Regions from separate parts of the Cupriavidus sp. Agwp_2 genome, predicted to be linked through region 2. Evidence: predicted binding sites of a transcription regulator. Region 2 holds the regulator's gene; each other region holds the start of a gene.
What was found. The regulator FNR, encoded in region 2, switches genes on or off when oxygen is low (the NO sensors DNR and NnrR bind a similar motif). The targets are predictions, from matches to a motif close to TTGATNNNNATCAA.
Positions count from the first base shown of each region.

Region 1: LPA45_RS04575 (fatty acid desaturase) is a predicted target of FNR. The motif match lies at 3,018-3,031, and genes of this name have one in related genera.
Region 3: LPA45_RS32390 (universal stress protein) is a predicted target of FNR. The motif match lies at 3,013-3,026, and genes of this name have one in related genera.
Region 4: hemN (oxygen-independent coproporphyrinogen III oxidase) is a predicted target of FNR. The motif match lies at 2,450-2,463, and genes of this name have one in related genera.

Region 1 is NZ_CP088083.1:981,430-986,613, reverse strand. Features, by position in the region: gene xdhC (xanthine dehydrogenase accessory protein XdhC) at 1-438, shown strand, start outside; gene LPA45_RS04585 (adenosine deaminase) at 490-1,545, shown strand; gene guaD (guanine deaminase) at 1,610-2,929, shown strand; gene LPA45_RS04575 (fatty acid desaturase) at 3,133-4,302, shown strand; yybP-ykoY riboswitch at 4,353-4,549, shown strand; gene LPA45_RS04570 (TMEM165/GDT1 family protein) at 4,614-5,184, shown strand, end outside.
Region 2 is NZ_CP088083.1:2,249,957-2,255,140, reverse strand. Features, by position in the region: gene ccoP (cytochrome-c oxidase, cbb3-type subunit III) at 1-826, shown strand, start outside; gene ccoG (cytochrome c oxidase accessory protein CcoG) at 876-2,348, shown strand; gene LPA45_RS10590 (FixH family protein) at 2,384-2,593, shown strand; gene LPA45_RS10585 (hypothetical protein) at 2,590-2,835, shown strand; gene fnr (fumarate/nitrate reduction transcriptional regulator Fnr) at 2,907-3,632, opposite strand; gene LPA45_RS10575 (sulfite exporter TauE/SafE family protein) at 3,710-4,468, shown strand; gene scpB (SMC-Scp complex subunit ScpB) at 5,019-5,184, shown strand, end outside.
Region 3 is NZ_CP088085.1:449,786-454,969, forward strand. Features, by position in the region: gene LPA45_RS32370 (DUF1488 domain-containing protein) at 314-592, opposite strand; gene LPA45_RS32375 (universal stress protein) at 632-1,084, opposite strand; gene LPA45_RS32380 (flavodoxin family protein) at 1,318-1,857, shown strand; gene LPA45_RS32385 (carboxypeptidase regulatory-like domain-containing protein) at 1,955-2,440, opposite strand; gene LPA45_RS32390 (universal stress protein) at 2,492-2,956, opposite strand; gene LPA45_RS32400 (thymidine phosphorylase family protein) at 3,160-4,674, opposite strand; gene LPA45_RS32405 (helix-turn-helix domain-containing protein) at 4,753-5,184, opposite strand, start outside.
Region 4 is NZ_CP088083.1:3,640,666-3,645,849, reverse strand. Features, by position in the region: gene LPA45_RS17135 (response regulator) at 1-102, shown strand, start outside; gene LPA45_RS17130 (sensor histidine kinase) at 108-1,235, shown strand; gene LPA45_RS17125 (ABC transporter substrate-binding protein) at 1,221-2,309, opposite strand; gene hemN (oxygen-independent coproporphyrinogen III oxidase) at 2,538-4,019, shown strand; gene LPA45_RS17115 (cytochrome c5 family protein) at 4,087-4,983, opposite strand.

The sequences.
Region 1 (5,184 bases), 1.3 Mb from region 2:
CTGCCGTGCCGCGTCCACTGGGTCGACGAGCGCGACACGCTGTTCCCCGGCGGCCTGCCCGACAACGTCGAGGCCGAGGCCAGCGACACGCCCGAGGCCGTGGTCGCGCAGGCCCCGGCGGGCAGCTATTTCCTGGTGATGACGCACAGCCATGCGCTTGACCAGACCCTGTGCGAAGAAATCCTGAAGCGCACCGATTTTGCCTACTTCGGCCTGATCGGCTCCAAGACCAAGCGCGCACGCTTTGAACACCGCATGGCCGAGCACGGCATCGACCCGGCCAGGTTTGCGGAAATGACATGCCCCATGGGGGTTCCCGGGATTACCGACAAGGCTCCGGCTATGATTGCGGTAGCCATCGTCGCCCAGCTGCTCCAGGTTCGCGAGCAGCGCTTAGCCGCGCTGCGTGCGGGCCTGGCGGAGGCGGTGCATCCCTGAGAACCCGTGCCGCCGGCCCTGGCCGGCGGGCATAGAGAACACGAGGCCCCCATGACCATCGATGCCGCACTGGCGGACAAAATCCGCCGTACCCCAAAGGCCGAACTGCATGTGCATATCGAAGGCACGCTTGAGCCGGAACTGATCTTCCGGCTCGCCCAGCGCAACCAGGTGGCGCTGCCCTACCCCAGCGTGGAGGCGCTGCGCGCCGCCTATGCCTTTACCGACCTGCAGTCGTTCCTGGACATCTACTACGCCGGCGCCAGCGTGCTGCTGACCGAGGAAGATTTCTTCGACATGACCATGGACTACGTCAAGCGCGCCGTCGCCGACAATGTCCGCCACGCCGAGATCTTCTTCGATCCGCAGACCCATACCGCGCGCGGCGTGCCGATCGGCGTGGTGATCGACGGCATTGCCGACGCGCTGGCCCAGGCACGCACGGAGTATGACTTCTCCAGCAGCCTGATCCTGTGCTTCCTGCGCCACCTGTCGGAAGAAGACGCCTTTGCCACGCTGGAAGCCGCGCTGTCCTACCGCGATCGCTTCGTCGGCGTGGGGCTGGATTCCTCCGAGAAAGGCAACCCCCCGGAGAAGTTCGCACGCGTGTTCGCGCGGGCGAAGGAGCTGGGCCTGCACCTGGTCGCACACGCTGGCGAGGAAGGTCCGGCGCAATATGTCACCGACGCACTCGACATCCTCAACGTCGAGCGCATCGACCACGGCGTGCGTGCCATCGACGATGCCGCGCTGATCCAGCGCCTGGCGCGCGAGCGCGTGGCGCTGACGGTATGCCCGCTGTCCAACGTCAAGCTCAAGGTCTACCCCGACCTGCGCGACCACCCGCTCAAGCGCATGCTGGATGCGGGCGTGGCGATCACGCTGCATTCGGACGATCCGGCCTACTTTGGCGGCTACATGAACGCCAACTGGGAAGCCACCTTCGACGCGCTGCCGCTGGACGAGTCCGACGCACACAAGCTGGCGCGCAACAGCTTTGAAGCGGCCTTCCTGTCCGACCAGCAGAAGGCCGAGTTCCTGGCCGAAGTCGACCACTTCTGGTCGGCCAGGCCCAAATCCCCGCCCGCGACGGCCCCCACGGCCTGAACGGCGCATGCAATAGCCCGACCCGCCGCGTATTCACGCGCGGGCCGGCGACAAGAGACAAACGATGACGACCACCCCCACGACTGAATCCACCACCCGTGCCATCCGCGGCCGCGTGCTGCATTTCCTGCGCGACCCGCAGTTCCATGAGGATGCGTACCAGTATTGGGACGATGGGGTGCTGATCGTCACCGACGGCCGCATCGCCGCGGCCGGCGAGTATGCGAAGCTCGTTGAACGCATCCCGGCCGGCGCCGAGATCGTCGACCACCGCGGCAAGCTGATCGTGCCTGGCTTTATCGACACCCACGTGCACTACCCGCAGACCGACATGATCGCGTCGCCGTCGCCGGGCCTGCTGCACTGGCTCGACACCTACACCTTCCCGGAAGAGCGCCGCTTCGCCGATCCCGAATACGCGCGCGGCGTGGCCGGCTTCTTTACCGAAGAACTGCTGCGCAACGGCACCACAAGCGCGGTGGTCTGGAGCACGGTGCACAAGGCTTCGGCCGACGCGCTCTTTGCCGAAAGCGAGGCGCGCAACCTGCGCATGGTCACCGGCAAGGTGATGATGGACCGCAACTGCCCCGAATTCCTGCGCGATACCGCCGAAACCGGCGCGAAGGACTCGGCCGACCTGCTGTCGCGCTGGCATAACAAGGGCCGCCTGTCGTACGCCATCACGCCGCGTTTCGCGCCGACCTCGACTGAAGCGCAGCTGGCCGCCTGCGGCGAACTGGCGCGCGCCTATCCCGACGCCTTTATCCAGACCCACGTGGCCGAGAACCGCGACGAAGTGAAATGGGTCGCCGAGCTGTTCCCGGATTCCCGCAGCTACCTGGACGTCTACGACCGCTACGGCCTGCTGCGCCCCGGCGCGATGTACGGCCACGCCATCTACCTGGACCAGGACGACCGCCGCCGGCTGGCCGACAGCGGCGCCGCGGTGGCGCACTGCCCCACCTCCAACCTGTTCCTGGGCAGCGGCTTCTATGACTTCCACCAGTCCGACGCCAACCGCCTGAACGTGACGCTGGCGACCGACGTCGGCGGCGGCACCTCGTTCTCGATGTTCCGCACCATGAACGCCGCGCACAAGGTCGCACGCATGGGCGGCTACTACCTGACCGCGCTGCGCATGTTCTACCTGGCCACGCGCGCCGCCGCCGAGGCGCTGGGCTGGACCGCCCGCGTCGGCAGCTTCAGCGAAGGCTGCGAGGCTGACTTCGTCGTGCTCGATCCCAAGGCCACGCCGCTGATCGCCCGCCGCAGCAACCGCTCCGAGACGCTGGAAGAAGAGCTGTTCGCCTTTGCCATGCTGGGCGACGACCGCGTGATCGACAGCGTCTACATCATGGGTGAGCCGGCGCGCGCCGCTGCCTGATCCGTCACATATTGCCATTACATCCCACATCATGGCGCCCGCCCCTGCGCGGCGGGCGCGCTTCTACCGCTTAGCGCATCCCTCCGGATTGACGCCCGTCAAGAACCCCACCGGCAAAGCCTTCTAACCTTACGGTTTCGCCATGGCCGGCATGCGTCGCCGCACGGCTGACACCATCCGACCGCAAAACCAGAAGGTTCCGCATGACCGCAATCCCATCAGCGCCCTCAGCGCCCGCAGCGCATCCCGAGCATGCCCCGCATGCCCGGCAGTCCGCCAAGCCGGGCCGGCTGCCGTTGCCAGAGCCGATCGCCCCGGATGCGCATTTTCCGTCGCGCAAGATCATCCGCGGCTGGCTGATCCCGTTGGGCGCGCGCAGCACGCCGCGCGCGCTGGCGCTGTTCGCCTTCGACTACCTGCTGTTCGCCGCCGTGCTGGCCGGCGTGGTGCTGGCCCCGCACTGGGCCGCCAAGCTGGCGTTGGGCGTGCTGGCCGGGCTGGTGATCGCGCGCCTGTTCATCATCGGCCACGATGCCTGCCACCAGAGCCTGACGCCGCGCCGCGGCCTGAACAAATGGCTGGGCCGGCTGACCTTCCTGCCGTCACTGACGCCCTACAGCCTGTGGGAAGTCGGCCATAACGTGGTCCACCACGGCTACACCAACCTGAAGGGCTTCGACTTCGTCTGGGCGCCCTATTCGCTGGAAGAATTCAACGCGCTGCCGCGCTGGCGCCGTGCGATGGAGCGCATCTACCGCACTGGCTTCGGCCCGGGCCTGTACTACCTGGTCGAGATCTGGTGGAGCAAGCTGTTTTTCCCCAGCAAGCGGCAAATGGCAACGCGCCGCCCGGTCTTCGTTCGCGATTGCCTGCTGGTGGCGGCCTTCGGCGTGGCCTGGATCGGCGGGCTGGTGGCAGTGGCCCTTGCTACGGGCCAGTCGGCCTGGATGCTGGTCGGCGCCGGCTTCGTGCTGCCCTTCCTGGTGTGGAATGTGACCGTGGGCTTTGTGCTGTACGTGCACCATACCCATGCCAGCGTGGCGTGGTACGACACCAAGACCATGTGGGCCAAGGCGCAGCCGTTCGTCTCGACCACCGTGCACCTGCGCTTCCGCCATGGCATTGGCTCCGCGCTGCACCACATCATGGAGCACACCGCGCACCACGTTGACATGAGCGTGCCGCTGTACCGCCTCAAGCGCGCCCAGGCGCTGCTGGAGCATGCACTGCCGGGCCGCATCATCGTCGAGAACTTCTCCTGGCGCTGGTATTTCGACACCGTGCGCCGCTGCAAGCTGTACGACTTCAAGGCACTGTGCTGGACCGACTTCCGCGGCCGCCAGACCAGCGACAACGCGCCGGTACCGGCCTGAGCGCCACACCCGCGTGGCGGCGGTGGACGACCCACCGCCGCCACGGTTATAATTAGCGCTTCCATTGGGGAGTAGCCGCCCTGCTCTCACCGCGCCGCGCAATGCGGACTCCGGGGGACAGGGGCGTACGTCAACAGACTTGACCGCTTGCGGTTATGGCGTGCGCAGCTCCGGACCCGCCTGGCCAGACTGGCCCAGGCAGCGTCCATGCCTGGCGAGACCGATGACCATACCTTTCTGGCCGGGCCGGGAAAGGTGTGCGTCATTGGCATCTCGCGATGCATTGCGGCCCGGTTATCCCACAAAAAAACATGGAAGCCTTCCTCGTCTCCACAGGCATCGTCGCGCTCGCTGAAATGGGCGACAAGACGCAACTGCTGTCGCTGGTGCTGGCCGCGCGCTATCGCAAGCCCCTTCCCATCATCCTTGGCATCCTGATCGCCACGCTCGTCAACCACGGCTTTGCCGGCGCGCTCGGCGGCTGGATCACGCATGTGGTCGGCGAAAGCCTGCTGCGCTGGATCCTGGGCCTGGGCTTTATCGCAATGGGTGCATGGATGCTGATTCCCGACAAGCTCGACGAGGCCGAACAGGCCAAGCCGGTCAAGGGAGCGCTAGGCATCCTGGCCACCACCATCGTTGCCTTCTTCTTCGCCGAGATGGGCGACAAGACGCAGATCGCCACGGTGGCGCTGGCAGCGCGCTTCAGCGATGCGGTGGTCGCGGTGGTGGCCGGCACGACCTTCGGCATGATGATCGCCAATGCGCCGGCCGTGCTGCTGGGCGACAAGTTTGCCAACAAGATGCCGATCGCGCTGGTGCACAAGATCGCCGCGGCGATCTTCGTGGTGCTTGGCGTGCTGGCACTGCTGAATATCGGCG
Region 2 (5,184 bases):
ACGCAAGATCACCAAGACCGCCAACGCTGGCGGCGACACCGGCCACGTTTGGGACGGCGACCTGCGCGAACTGAATAACCCGCTGCCGCGATGGTGGATGTGGATGTTCCTGCTGACCTGCATCTTCGGGCTGGTCTACCTGGTGTTGTATCCGGGCCTGGGTTCCTACGCCGGCGTGCTGAAGTTCTCGACGCAAGACGAACTGGCGGCGCACCGTGCCGCGCAGGAGAAGATGCAGAACGAGATCTACGCCAAGTACCTGAAGATGGACGTCAAGCAGGTGGCGGGCGATCCGCAGGCGCGCGAGATCGGCCAGCGTCTTTTCCTTAACTACTGCGCGCAATGTCATGGTTCGGATGCGCGCGGCAGCCGCGGGTTCCCCAACCTGACCGACGGTGACTGGCTGTATGGCGGCGAACCCGAAACCATCCAGCAGACAATTTCCAAGGGCCGGAATGGTGTGATGCCGCCGTTCGCATCCACCATCGACGGCAAGCTGGCTGGCGACGTGGCACAGTATGTCCGCGCGCTGTCGGGACTTTCATCGGACCCCATCCGCGCCTCGCGTGGCGAGAGCACCTTCAAGTCGACCTGCGCGGCTTGCCACGGTGCCGGCGGCAAGGGCAACCAGGCATTGGGTGCGCCGAACCTCTCCGACAACGTGTGGCTGTATGGCAGTTCGGAAGCCAGCATCGTCGATGCCATCCTGAAGGGGCATAACAACCATATGCCGGCACATGAAGAGATCCTGACGCCAGAGCGGATCCGCATGCTGACGGCTTATGTCTGGGGCCTGTCCAATACCGGCGGGGGTGCCGGCCAATGACAGGCGACTCATCTGCGCGGGCGCGGGCCGCCCGCAGGAGAAACCATCCATGAACGCACCCGGGACCGAAGAAGTGGCCCGGGCGGCCGACCCCCAGCGGTCGGCCGCTGCGCCTGCCGAGACCTCGGATGAAACACTGTACGAGGTCCGCCGCAAGATCTATCCGCGCTCGGTCACGGGCGCATTCTCCAGTTGGCGCGTCTGGCTGGTCCTCTTCACCCAGCTGATTTACTACGGCACGCCCTGGCTCCAGTGGAACGGACGCCAGGCCGTGCTGTTCGACCTTGGCGAACGCAAGTTCTATATCTTCGGGCTGGTGCTGTGGCCGCAGGATGTCATCTACCTCGCCGTGCTGCTGGTCATTTCGGCGCTGGCGCTGTTCTTGTTCACGGCAATTGCCGGGCGGCTGTTTTGCGGCTATGCCTGTCCACAGACGGTCTATACCGAGATATTCATGTGGATCGAGCGGCGGATCGAGGGCGACCGGATCGCGCGCATCCGCCTGGATGGCGATCCCTGGAGCCTGCGCAAGCTGCGCCTCAAGGCCACCAAGCACTTCCTGTGGGTACTGATCGCCCTGTGGACTGGGTTCACCTTCATCGGCTACTTCGCGCCGATTCGTGAACTTGGCGGCGAGCTGGCGAGTTTGTCGCTGGGCCCGTGGCAGACGTTCTGGATGCTGTTCTACGCGTTTGCCACCTGGGGCAACGCGGGCTTCATGCGCGAGCAGGTATGCAAGTACATGTGCCCGTACGCGCGTTTCCAGAGCGTGATGGTCGACCGCGACACCTATGTCGTTACCTACGACATCGGCCGGGGCGAGCCGCGTGGCAGCCGTTCGCGCAAGACCGATCATCGCCAGGCGGGCCTGGGCGATTGCGTCAACTGCAGCATTTGCGTCCAGGTGTGCCCGACCGGCATCGACATCCGCGACGGCCTGCAGTATGAATGCATCGGCTGCGGTGCCTGCATCGACGCCTGCAACCAGGTCATGGACAAGATGTCCTATCCGCGCGGCCTGATCCGGTACACGTCGGAAAATGCCATGCGCAAGGCGCTGTCGGCGGCAGCGTCGCGCAAGCGCTTGATGCGCCCGCGTGTCATCATCTATTCGGTGGTGTGGGTTGCGCTGCTTGCGGGCTTCGTCGCTTCGATCGCGCTGCGCACGCCGCTGAAGGTGGACATCATCCGCGACCGCGGCGCGTTGGGCCGGGAAGTCGAGGGCCGCTGGATCGAGAACGTCTATCGCCTGCAGCTGATCAACACGACTGAAGGGCCGATGCACATCAGCGTGCGAGCCGACAGCGACGAGTTGAAAAACCTGACGGTCGAATACGACAAGCAGGCCGAGTCGCTGGCGCCGACGTCGAACCGGCTGTTGCCGATCCGCATACGCGTGCCGATCGAATACGCCGCGCAAGGCACGCACAAGATCAGCGTGACGGTGACCAGCGAAGCAACTGAGCGGGGCAGCGCCGAGATCCGGCAAACCACCAGCTTTATCGTGCCGCGCGACCTGTGACGCCAGGCGCTCGGTGCAGAACTTAAGGGGGCATGATGAATCAGCAAGGCAATCCGTGGTGGAAAGAGCCGTGGCCGTGGCTGTTGATGAGCGGCCCGCTGGTCGCGATGGTGGCGTGCGGCGTCACCATCTGGCTTGCGTCGTCGCATCCTGACATGCCGGTGCAGGGCGCGGCGCGTCATGGACTGGTGGTCGAGAAGGCGGAGGCAGTGCGGCCTCAGCCGAGCGCAGCGAGGCAGCCATGAGGTTGCGCTGGCTGATGTGGGTCTTGTGGCCGGGGTTCCTGATGGCGGGCTTCGCCACCGCGACGGTGTTCTCGGTCGTGGATCCCGGCGACCTGAAGTTCTTCGGGCATCCGATCGAGGCGTCGCGCGAATCGATCTATACGATGAGCTTCCTGCTGGCGTGGATATTCTGCGCGCTGTCCAGCGGGCTGACGCTGTACACGATGCCGACGCGACTTAGCGATACCGACGAGCTGGAGTGAAGGGGGATGCTTGCGCCGCCCTGTGCGGCGCAAGCGCAATGCGGTGTGGTGTGGTGTGGTGTGGGAAAGGGTCAGCAGCTGCGGCTGTAGAGCTGCTTGATGCCGGCGAGATCCACCAGCTTCACGTGGCGCTGGCGAATCTGAATCAGGCCGGCTTCAGCGAAGCGCGAGAACAGGCGGCTGACGGTTTCCAGTTTCAGGCCCAGGTAGCTGCCGATTTCCTCGCGGCTCATGCGCATCACGAATTCGGTCGACGAGTACCCGCGTGCCGAAAGGCGCTCCGACAGGTTGATCAGGAACGCGGCCAGGCGCTCTTCGGCGCGCATCGAGCCGAGTGTCACCAGCATCAGCTGGTCGTGCGTGATTTCCTTGCCCATCAGCCGCAGGAACTGGTGCTGCAGCGAAGGCAGGTCTGCGGACAGGGTCTGGAGGTCACCAAGGCGGACTACGCAGACTTCGGTATCTTCCAGCGCGGTCGCGTCAGAGGCATGCTGCATTTCCCCCAGGCCGTCGAGTCCGACGATCTCGCCTGGCAGATGGAAACCGGTAATCTGTGAACGGCCGTCTTCGGTCGTGACGTGCGTCTTGAGCGTGCCGAAGCGAACGGCATAAACCGCGGTGAGGGGATCGCCCATGCGATACAAGGTCTCACCCTTATGGACCCGGATGCGTTCCTGCACCAGCGTGTCCATCTTGGTAAGGTCTTGCTGGGACATGCCAACCGGAAGGCACAGTTGCCCCATCGCGCATGTGGAGCAACGGGGCGACATTTCGGTGATTGGAATGGAGGTAAGCAATTGGAACCTGCAAGATTGGATGCGAGGGCGCGATCAGGACATTTTACCGTGCGATGTGATGCGGCAGGGAGCCAGATTTGACATTTGGTGTGCTAATTAGCGTTTTTATGCTGGCATTGCTGGGCGGCGTGCACTGTGCAGCAATGTGTGGCGGCATCGCGCTGGCAGTCGAACAACCACGTGGCAGCGTTGCGGCCATGACCTTCGTGCGCAGCCGTGCTGCCTGGGTCGGCGAGTTGCTGGCAATGCACCTGGGCAGGATTTCGACCTACATGATGCTAGGCGCGCTACTGGGCGCGATCGGCGCCGGCGCGTGGAAGCAGGATTACCTGCCGTTGCAGCGCTGGCTGTTCGGTGCCGGCAGCGCGATGCTGCTGTGGTCGGGCTGGCGCCTGCTGCGCGGCAATGCCTTTACCGTGGCATGGCTGGAGCGGCTGGCGGCGCGGGCTGGCAGTGGCGTGGCGCGGCAGTTGGGCCGGCTAGGCGGCAACATGCCCGCGTTCGTGCGTGCGCATGGGGGCCTTGCCAGGCGCTACGGGGTTGGACTGGCCTGGGGGCTGGTGCCGTGCGGCATGGTCTATGGTGCGCTGACGCTTGCGCTGCTCGCCGGCAATGCCGGTTCCGGCGCACTGGTGATGGGCGTGTTCGGCGTCGGCACGCTGCCCAACCTGATGGTGCTGTCGGGGCTGTCCGGCTACCTGCGCAGCCTGTCGCGGCAGCGCGCGGTGCGGGTGGGCGCGGGCGTGGCGGTCATGGCGTTCGGGGCCCTTGGCCTGGCGCGCGCGGTGTTGCTGCCACATTCGCTGGCAGAGCAGGGTTTCTGCCTGGTCTTTTGAGGCGCATGGGGCGCGCGGCGCAGCGAATGATGGTTGCGGGCAAGGGCGGGAATGCCATACAATCGCCAACATTGCGGTATCGCGCGGTGTTTTGTAAGCAACGGCGAGCAGCGCCAAGCGGCCTTCCTACCAGAAGGCACGCCCACGGCGGCGGGAAGCGTTGGTGGTTCGATGCCCGGCCCGGCCCGCGGTCCATCCGGTTCAAAAGATCAAAGCCCGGCTGGCACTGCGGTGTTGGAGATGCCGGCCTTGCTCCCGATACCCGTTTTTCTTGCGTCCGAGGCGTTCAGTTCGCCGACAGCAGCGTCCGGTTTTCGGATGTGCCACGCAAGAGGTTCGCTGACCGGCCCATGGCGGCATGCGAACGATCTCCTGCCGGAGTGACCCGGCAACTCGATGCAAAGAATGGAAGTGCACGGCTTGGATGCAGCAGGTATCCGGGTGAGCTGCGCAATGAGATGGCGATGGCATTGGCGTCGCTGTATCCAAAATCTCCGGTGCCCCGGATCCGTCCGGGAGCAGGTGCAAAGACAGGCTGCACACCATCAACATGAATACCCAAGAGGCGAAGATCGTCCTCGAGACGGCGCTGATCTGCGCGCAGGAACCTTTGCGCGTCAATGATCTGCGACGGCTGTTCGCCGACGATGTCGGCGCGGACACCGTCCGCGTGCTGCTGGAGGAGTTGCGCCAGGACTGGCGCCCGCGCGGCGTGG
Region 3 (5,184 bases), on a different replicon from region 2:
CATAGAGCGAGCGCCGGTTGGCATTGACCTGCGCTACGACTGAGCGGGGCGGCCAGGCGAGCATGAGAGGCCATTGGCGGGCACATCAGGTACGGGTTGCACCGGGCCGCCTGACGCCAACGCGAGCGTGCGCGGCTTCGGTGGCCGCAACGGGTCCGGTACGGCGCTACACGCTGCGCATAACGGCACCAACGCGCAGGCGGCAAGCCTGCGCCATCCTGGCCGTCTTGCCGGGGTGCATGACTGCAAGCGATTTTTCATGGGTGACCTCCTGTGGGGCGCGCACCGGCCGCCGCCGGCCACCACGTGCGCTTCACACCGCGAAGCGGACATGACCGCTGTGCAGCACGATGTGCTGCTCACCTGTCATCTCGAACAGCGCTCCCGCAACGCGTTCAATGTCGTTGCGGTTGCTCATGAATGCCGGCAGCAAATCTTCACTGCGGTACGAGCGCGCGCCGAAATGATCCTCAAGCGCCTCGGCAGTGATCTTATAGGTTGCTGGCAAGCCGTCCACCTTCGCGGCACACTGCAGGCTTGGTCCGGTCGGGCAATAACCCGGCATCTCGCCGGCAAAGTCGATTTTATGCATAGCTCTCTGGGGTAATGCCCTCCAAAGTCTGTTCGCCTGCTACGCCTCCTCGGCGCGAACAAGCAGGACGGGCGCGACGGCGAGGGTGATCACGCTTCGCGCGACGCTGCCCATGACGAGTCGCCGCACTCCCCGGCGGCCGTGCGTACCCATCACAACGAGATCGGCGTCCCAGCCATTGGCTTCGGCCGCGATCGTGGTAGCAACGTCGCCCTCGGCCATCGGCTTGCCCAGCAGCCGCGTTACGTGGCGAATGCCCGCCGCGGCAAGCCTGCTGGCGGCAGCCGCGAGGACGCTTTCGCCCGCCGTCGTGAGGTCCTCTATCAATCTCACCGGATCCAGGTTGCTGACATCCAGGAACGGGCTGCGGTCATCGACCACATGGACCACCTCCACTTCCGCGTTGGCGGCGAGCGCGATGATCATGGCCTGTTCCAGGGCAAGCTCCGATGCGGCGCCGCCGTCCATGGCGACAAGGATGCGCTGGTACATAGCGGCTTCTCCGGTGATAGGAGTCTGTGGTGGCTCGGGTCTGGACTTGTCTAATGCAGCGTAGAGCAACCGGCGCAACTGCTGTTGATACGTGTCAAAGCCGCTGCACGATGCTCCAACCGCCGCGGCGGGCGGGCATATGTCCCAGTTGATACGCATCAATGGCGGCCGCCACGCAAGACCTACGCTGCAGAAGCAGCGACGTCCGCTGCCAACTTGACCGGAGCCCCGTGATGACCCAAACCGCAATTGTTTATTACTCCCGCACCGGCACCGTACGCCAGGTGGCAGAGGCCGTTGCCGCGCGGACCGGATGGCCACTGGCCGAGGTCGCCGACGTGAAAAGCCGCGCCGGGATCCTTGGCGACATCCGGTCCGTTATCGATAACCTCTTTCACCGCCAGGTCGAGTACCGCTACGACGGCCCGACCCTCGATCGCTGCGAGCATATCGTGGTCCTGGCACCGGTATGGATGGGCAGGCTGGCGGCCCCGATGCGCAGCTTTCTGGCCGCCAGCGTCGCCAAGCCGCCGCTAGCCGCGCGCGTGTCGGCAATCTGTGTCATGGCATCGCTCGGGGGCTTCCAGGCAGAGGCGGAGATAGGCAAACTCACGGGAAAGACACCCGCGCCGGCACTCGTGCTGCTCGAACGAGACGTGCTGAGCGGCGATACCGCCGCCGAGATCGATGACTTCGTGCAGGCGTTGCGGTTCGCGGACTCCAGGCCTGCCCACGCCGAGCGTCCCGCCTGGTTGTCCCCGAACCAGACGTGAGCGCTTCTTGCGGCTCGGTCGCTCCTCTTTCGAGGCGTCCTGAACCGCCGCGAACTTGCGCGTTTTCGGCCCGCGGCGACACTGTCAGGCTGCGGGCTCAGCGACGCGGACAGGGTGTTGTGCCGCAGAGCAGCCAGTCGTCCTCGAGCGTATTGACCTGCAGCCGGAACGTCATGTCGAGCGGCTCGCCAGCGACGACGATGTCGCGCATCTGGTTCCGCCCTTGGTAGCTCACCGCGACCCGATAGGTACCTGGCTTGAGTCGCATGTAGAACAGCGGCCCGCTGGCGGTAGTTTGCAGCACGGCGCGACCCTCCTGGCTGGCCACGACCACCGTGGCACCGTCCAGCGGGTTGCCGCGCCCGGCATCCACCATCGTCAGCCGTACATTGAAACGCGCGGCGATGGCCAGCATGCTTTGAAAGCCAGCGTCATCGTCTCCACCCGAAACGTAGGAGACGCCGTGCTGCTCCATGATCTGCACGTCAGCGCCAGCGGGCGTAGCGCGAGCGGCGCAACCGACCGCCGCAACGGCAATCGCCAGCGACGACAGGCCGACGCCAAGGCTTCTTGAAACCTGCATTTGCGTTACTCCGAACGAATTGTTGGGTGTCCGCGGACTGGAACCGAACGGTCAGGGCGTATCGTTGCCCGACTGCTGCCTAACGAGCAGTACGGGGCGAACCGTCTTGCTGACGACGTGCTCCGAGACCGAGCCCAGCACCATGCGCCGCAAGCCGCGATGGCCATGTGTGCCCATGACGATCAGGTCTGCACTCCAGTGGTCCGCTTCCACGACGATCGCTTCGGCAACCTTCGCAGGGGTGCCAGGCGTCTCGGCCAACCTGCTGCTCCAGCGCACGCCGGCGGCACTCAGGCGCTCGCCGGCGCGTGCCAGCACCTGCTTGCCATAGGCAATGATGTCAGCCATCAGCCAGGGCCGGTAACCCGGCCTGATCTCGAAGAACAGGTCGCTGTCGTCGACGACGAACATTGCACTGACCTCGGCGTGGGTCGCCAACGCCATGGACACGGCTTGCTCCAGGGCATTTAAGGACGAGCGGCTGCCATCGATGGCTAGGAGAATGCGGCGGTACATGGCGACCTCGGCTCCGGCTGGTTCTTTCCAAAGTAGCGGTCGCAAGCACATGCGGGTTGATGCCAGTCAACGAAGCCCTAAGCGGGCCTAACAGAATAACTTTCTGAGATGCCGCCAGCAAAGGATGCAACAGGTGATGTTCAGGAAGGCTTCGTGGATGGTGGCAAGGCGCTCCGCTGGGCGGGAGGGCCGGGTGTGGCGGGCTATTCGATGCGGAAAAGGTCATGCGCCAGGGCGTAGCTGAACGCATAGTCCAGTTCACCGGACGCCTGGGCATGCAGCGTACAGAGCGGAGCGCCGGCTACAACCTCGTCGCCGGCGAGGACATGCAGCTCCAGCCCGGCCACCTGCCGGCGCGGAGCCCCGGCCAGCTTCGCCGCGCGCGCGACGTGCCGGTTGTCGATGGAGGTCACGATGCCGCTGCGAGCTGCGAGCACGTCGCGCCGGAACACCGCTTGCCCCGGGGTGCGCAGCCCCCCTTGCGCTTCACAAATCGCCTGGAACCGGGCCCAGGCGGCACCGCTGTCGAGCAGACTGCTGGCCTGCGGCCGTCCCTGTCCGACCGGTATCGCGCCGCAGAATTCCAGGAGCTCGCCCGTCAACAGCAGCGAGCGTTCGCGCAGGTCGGCGGGCGCCGTTGGCTGGCACTGCAACACCGCCAGCACGTCGAGCGCCTCGAGCGCGGGCCCGACGCCCCGGCCCACCGGCTGCGAGCCGTCGGTGCGCAGAATCCGGATTTTCAATCCGAAAGCGTCCGCGACTTTGGTCATGGCGATATGCAGGCGCTCCAGTTCGCTGTCGTCGCGGATCTTCGCCGTCAGTCCAACCGGCACGTCGATCAGCACATGGGTGGAGCCGGCGGCAATCTTCTTCGACAGGATAGAGGCCACCAACTGAGCATCGCTGTCGATATCCAGGGCGCGCTCCACGCGGATCAGCACGTCGTCCGCGGGACTCAGGCTCAGCGCGCCGCCGCCCCACACCAGCGCCGCCCCGACCTGCTCCACCACGCGCCGCAGTTCCGCCGCATCCAGCGTCACGCGGGTCAGGGCTTCCATCGTATCGGCGGTGCCGGCGGGCGAAGTGATCGCGCGCGACGAGGTCTTGGGCAGCAGCAGCCCTGCCGCTGCCGCAATGGCCACCACGATCGGCGTGGTGCGATTGCCCGGCAGCCCGCCAACGCAATGCTTGTCCGCAATCACCGCGCGGTCCCAGCTCAGGCGCTGGCCGGACCGGACCATGGCCCGGGTCAGGTCGACGGTCTCGCGCAGGCTCATGCGACCGTCCGCGCAAGCGGTGAGGAATGCGGCAATATGCACGTCGGCGTACCGCCCTGCACTGATGTCGCCGATGATGCCGTCGAGCTGGACGCTGTCCAGGTGGCAGCCATAGATCTTGGCACGCAGTGCCTGCACCGACTCCAGCGCGGGCGCATGGGTGACATGCACGACATCGCCGGCGCGTGCCGCCAGCGTCCGTGCCGCGCTCACCGACAGGCTCGCTTCGCCCATGCTCAACAGCGGCGCGCCCAGCAGCGTCAGCGTGGCGATCAACGACCTGTCGCCGATCTGCACGCGCACGCGCGCCTGCGCGGAAAAGCCCTCGGCGCGGCAGATGGGGCAATCCGGATGCATGTAGATGACATGCTCCTGCCACGTATCGATCTCGAGCGGCCGGAACACCAGCGCCCCAACTTCGCGGGACGCGGCGGCGGCCACGACATCGCCGTGTCGGCCGGAAATTACGGGATCAAAACTGGGATCGTTCACGTCATGCCTTGCCGGGGTATGACGCTGCTAGCGAGCATCGAGGGCGTCCAGGTTGAGCAACTCGATGGTCTTGCCCTGCACGGTGAGCAGCCCTTCCTGTTGGAACTTAGACAAGATTCGGCTCACGGTTTCCAGGGTCATGCCGAGGAAGCTGCCGATGTCCTCACGCGTCATGCGCAGCACAAAGGACGTGGCCGAATAGCCCCGCTCGCGGTAGCGTGCCGAGACATTCAACAGGAATGCCGCCACGCGTTGCTCGGCGGACATGTTGCCCAACAGCATCATCTGGCGCGATTCCCTGACGATCTCGGCACTGAACATCTTATGCAACTGGCGTTGCAGCGGTTTGATCTCGCGGCAAAGCGCCTCAAGCAAGTGAAACGGGATCACGCAGACCACGCTGTCTTCCAGGGCAATCGCATCGCCGTTATGGGTTTCCTGGCAGACGCCGTCCATGCC
Region 4 (5,184 bases), 1.4 Mb from region 2:
TCGCGGCTGCGCCAGAAACTGCGCGACGACCCGCGCGACCCCGCGTTGATCCGCACCGTGCGCGGCGAAGGCTACGTCTTCACCGCCACGCTGGAAGGATGAGCCCGATGCCCGGCAACGGGCGCCTGGCGCGCTACGACTCGATGTTCCTGCGGCTGTTCGTGGTGATGGCCACGATCATGCTGGCCGTCCACCTGCTCGGCATGACGGTCATCGAAAACCTGTTTCCGCGGCCCGGCATGGAACGCGCGCTGCGTGACGGTCCGAGGGGGCCGGATGGTCCGCCGCCGCCTGAAGCCTGGCACCGGGGGCCACCGCCCGAGGGCGCGCCAGGCCGACCCGCAGGGCAGGGCGCTCCGCAGCATCGCCCGCCGCCGCGCTGGCCGTGGCCGCCGCACCTCGGCATGGTGATCCAGGTGGCGGCAATGGTGGCGGCGGCATGGGTCGGCGCACGGCTGCTGGCGCGGCCGGTGCAGCAGCTGGCCAGCGGCGCGGGGCGGCTGGCGCAGGACGTACACGCGCCGCCGCTGGACGAGACCGGCGGCCCCGCCGAAGCCCGGGCGGCCGCACAGGCGCTGAACCTCATGCAGCAGCGCATCCGCACCCAACTCGCCCAGCAATCGCGCTTCCTCGCCGCGGTCTCGCACGACCTGCGCACGCCGCTGACGCGCATGAGCCTGCGTCTCGAACGCATCGACGCGGGCGAGGTGCGCTACCGCCTGCGCCAGGATCTCGCCGAAATGAACGGCCTGATCGACGCCACCCTCTATTACCTGCGTGACCGCGACGAAGCCAGCGGCCCGCGCCAGCGCGTGGACGTGCTGGCGCTGCTGCAGGCGGTGGTGGACGACGCCGCCGATACCGGCCACGAGGTCGCGCTCAGCGGCCAGGCGCAGCCACTGCTGGCGTGGCCGTCCGAGCTGCGGCGCGCGGTCGTCAACCTGGTCGAGAATGCGCGGCGCTATGGCGGCGCGGCCAGCATCGTGCTGACCGACAGCCCGGCACGGGTGCTGATCGATATCTGCGACGACGGCCCCGGCATCCCGGAAGACCAGCTGGCACGCGTGATGGAGCCGTTCTACCGGCTCGAATCGTCGCGCAGCCGCGCCACCGGCGGGGTCGGCATGGGCCTGTCGATCGCCGCCGACATCGCCGCACGGCATGGCGGCGAGCTGATCCTGTCCAACCGCCCGGAAGGCGGCCTGCGCGCGCGCCTGTCGCTACCGCGCGCCTGACACTGCCAACGTGACGTACTGCGAGCCGCGCTGCCCGTGGCTGAAGTCGAGCGTAAAGTCCCCCACGTCGACACGGCCCTGCAGTGCGCGGCGCAGCTCCGGGGCGCCGCTGGTGCGCATGCCCGCCAGCGCCCGAGCCAGCCATGCGGCACCGATATAGCCGGCCAGCGTCGCCGGCGACGGCGGCTCGTCCAGGTATTGCTTCATGCGCGCCACGTGTTCCCTGACCACGCGCAGCGTGGCCTGCTGCGGACCAGGCGCGACCTGGGTCAGCACCATGCCGCCGGCGTAGCCGGAGCCCAGTATCTCGCGCGCAGCCGTGGCGCTGACCGACGACAGCCCGACCAGGAAGCCATACCAGCCCTGTGCCGCCAGCGCGCGGCCCAGTCCGGCATAAGCCAGCGTATCGCCCGCAACGATCACGGCGCCGGGGCGGGCAGCGGCAATGCGCCGTGCCGCGGCGTCGCCGCCGGGATCGGCTCTGGGATCGAGCGGCACCGCGCGGGTGCCGGTCTGCGCCTCCAGCCGGGCCAGCGACTGCGTGGCGAAGTCGGGCGCCACCGCCAGCGCGATCGCGCTCAGGCCATAGCTGCGCAGCTGGCGCACCGCTGCGTCGAGTTCGGCCTGGTAGTCGGCGCGAGTGAACCAGACGTTGTCCCCCGCCAGCGCCAGGCCCGACAGCGGCGCGACGATCTGCACGCCGCGCCGGGCCAGCTCGGCCGATGACGCCAGCGCCGGCAGGATGCGGTCGCCGGCGCCGAACAGCAGTTCCGCGCGTTCGCTGTCGGCCAGCGCCAAGGCCTGCGCCAGCGCGCGGCGCGGATCGGGATCGGCGTCACGCACCACGTGGACGATGCGTACCTGGCCATTGGCGGCGTTGGCCGCGTCGAACAGCACCTTGGCGCCGGCCAGGTAGTCGCGCGCCAGATCGGCCTGCGCGCCGCCGCGGTCGATCAGGTGGCCGACCACCACGGTGCGGCGCGCCGTGGACTGGGCCAGCAGCGGTGCAGCGGGCAGCGCCAGGGCGGCAGCACCGGCCGCCAGCAGGCGTCGGCGCAGCGGTAGGTACGGCATAAGGTTGGGCAGGGAATCCGGGATCGGCATGGCGCAGAAGGGAAGCGGGCGCAAGTGGCGCCGGCGCGCAGCGTATCCGCCACGTATGACCGCCGTGTGACGTGCGGCGCCCACGCTGCGCGCACCGGCCAGCGTTGCGCTTGACCACGGTCAACGCAACGCGCCGCGTGCGGTCCTAGCATGGGCTGTCAAATACCGTTCCCCCGCGCCCCCATGAATCCGCTTGCCATGACTACCCCTGCGCCCGACCGCCGCGCGCTGTCGGACTTTCGTGCACTCGCCGGCCGCATCGACGGCAACGGCCCGCGCTACACCTCCTACCCTACCGCAGACCGCTTCCACAACAGCCCGGATCTGTCGCTGTACCACGACGCACTGGCCGCGTGCCGCGCCGATGCGCCCGCGCCGCTGTCGCTGTACCTGCATATCCCGTTCTGCGAGAACATCTGCTACTACTGCGGCTGCAACAAGATCATCACGCGCGACCACGGCCGCAGCGCGCGCTACGTCACCTACCTGGGCCGCGAGATGGCGCTGCTCGCCGCGCGGCTCGGTACGCGCCGGCGCGTGCTCCAGTCGCACTGGGGCGGCGGCACGCCAACCTTCCTGGATCCCGACGAAATGCGCCGCGTGATGGCGCTGCTGCACCAGCATTTCGAACTGCCGCCCGATGGCGAGCATTCGATCGAGATCGATCCGCGCCGGGTCGATGACGCGCGCATGGCGCTGCTGGCCGAGCTGGGCTTCAACCGCGTCAGCCTGGGCGTGCAGGATTTCGATCCTGAGGTGCAGCAGGCCATCCACCGGATCCAGTCCTACGAAGAGACCCGTGCCGTGATCGACGCCGCGCGCCGGCTCGGCTTCCGCTCGGTCAGCCTCGACCTGATCTATGGCCTGCCGCACCAGACCGCCGCGCGCTTTGGCCGCACCATCGACCAGGTGCTGGCGCTGCGGCCCGACCGCCTATCGGTTTACAGCTACGCGCACCTGCCGCATGTGTTCAAGCCGCAGCGGCGCATCGACGAAAGCGCGCTGCCGCCGGCGGGCGAGAAACTCGACATCCTGGTTTCCACCATCGAACGCCTGACCGCCGAGGGCTACGTCTACATCGGCATGGACCACTTCGCGCTGCCCGACGACGACCTCGCCGTGGCGCAGCGCGAAGGCCGGCTGCAGCGCAACTTCCAGGGCTATTCCACGCACGCCGGCTACGACCAGCTCGGCCTCGGCATCTCCGCGATCGGCGCGGTGGCGGGGCGCTACGTGCAGAACGCGCGGACGCTGGACGAGTACTATGGCGCGCTCGACCAGGGCCGCCTGCCGCTGGTGCGCGGCGTGGCCATGACGGCCGACGATCACCTGCGGCGCGAACTGATCGGCGCGCTGATGTGCAACGGCGTGCTGGAAATCCCGGCGCTGGAGCGGCGCCACGGCATCGATTTCGGCGCCGACTTCGCGCCGGAACTGGCCGAACTTGCCACCCTGGCAGTCGACGGCCTGGTGCAGATCGAGCCCGCCCGCATCACGGTCACGCCGCTTGGCCGGCTGCTGGTCCGGCGCGTGGCGATGGTGTTCGACCGCTACCTGCGCGACGATGCCGCCCGCGCCGCGCTCGCCGGGCCCGAGGGCCACGATACCCCCCAGGCCGCCAACGACGGCGCGCAACCGATCCGCTTCGTGCCGCGGGCCCGCTACTCGCGCGTCGTGTAAGCGCCGCCAGGCATAAAAAAACGCCCGCGAATTTCGCGGGCGTTTTTGTTTGCAGCGCAGCTGTCTCTTACTTGGCGGCGTTGGCCATGTAGTCCGACGCGGCGATCACGTCGGCGTCCGGGCCGGCGTAACCACCCTTGGGCGGCATCACGCCCTTGCCCTTCAGTGCGTAGTTGTGGACTGCGTCCATGCCTTCCTTCAGGCGCGGTGCCCAGGCGGCCTTGTCGCCAAACTTGGGCGCACCGGCCACGCCGGCGGCGTGGCAGGCGGCGCAGACCTGGTCATAGACCTTCTTGCCGACGTCTGCCGACGCAGCGGCGGGCGCCGCAGCTGGCGCCGCGGCAGCGGCTGCCGGAGCCGCAGCAGCGGGTGCGGCCGGGGCAGGTGCAGCGGCAGCAGCCGGGGCGGCAGCGGCGTCCGGCGCCGCAGCGGTCGTCGGGGCAGCGGCAGCCGGTGCCGGCGGTTCGGGGAACTTGGCGCCACCGGCGTCTGCCATGTAGACCACGGCGCGGGCCAGTTCGTAATCGGTGTAGTCGTCAGGGGTGCTGCCGGCGCGCGGCGGCATTGCGCCCTTGCCGGCCATTACCGACTTCATCAGGCCGTTGAAGCCCTGGCCGATGCGCGCGGTCCAGTCGCCGGCAGTACCGTACTTGGGCGCACCCGCCGCGCCGGTGGCGTGGCAGGCCGCGCAGATTTCCTTGTAGACCTGCTCGCCGGTCTTGAACACGCGCGGTGCGTTGGGATCCTTGATTTCGAGCGACGCGACCGGCTTGATGCGGTCGTTGACGGCTTCTGCGGTTGTGACCGCGCCGGCACTTTCCGTAGAGCCGTGTCCGACAAAGTTGACCAGCAGGGCGATCACGATGATCGGCACCAGGAAAGCCGCGATCACCACAGCGATCAGCTGCTTGGGCGTTTTGATGGGAGACTCGTGTTCGTGGTGTTCGTTGTGGACGTCGCTCATACAGAACTCTCAGTTTTGCAGGAAACCTTCTGGCCGCTCACCCTCGGCTTGCTTTATCTGGCCCTTGTCTGACCACTACCTGGCCCGCAAGGGGCCCGACAGAAGTCCGCCCATGCTGCCTGCGGCCATTGCCTGACTTGGGTCTGTCGCTATTTGCGCAATTCGGACTGTCTCCCGGACCGGGCCCCGGATTGTCGCCGA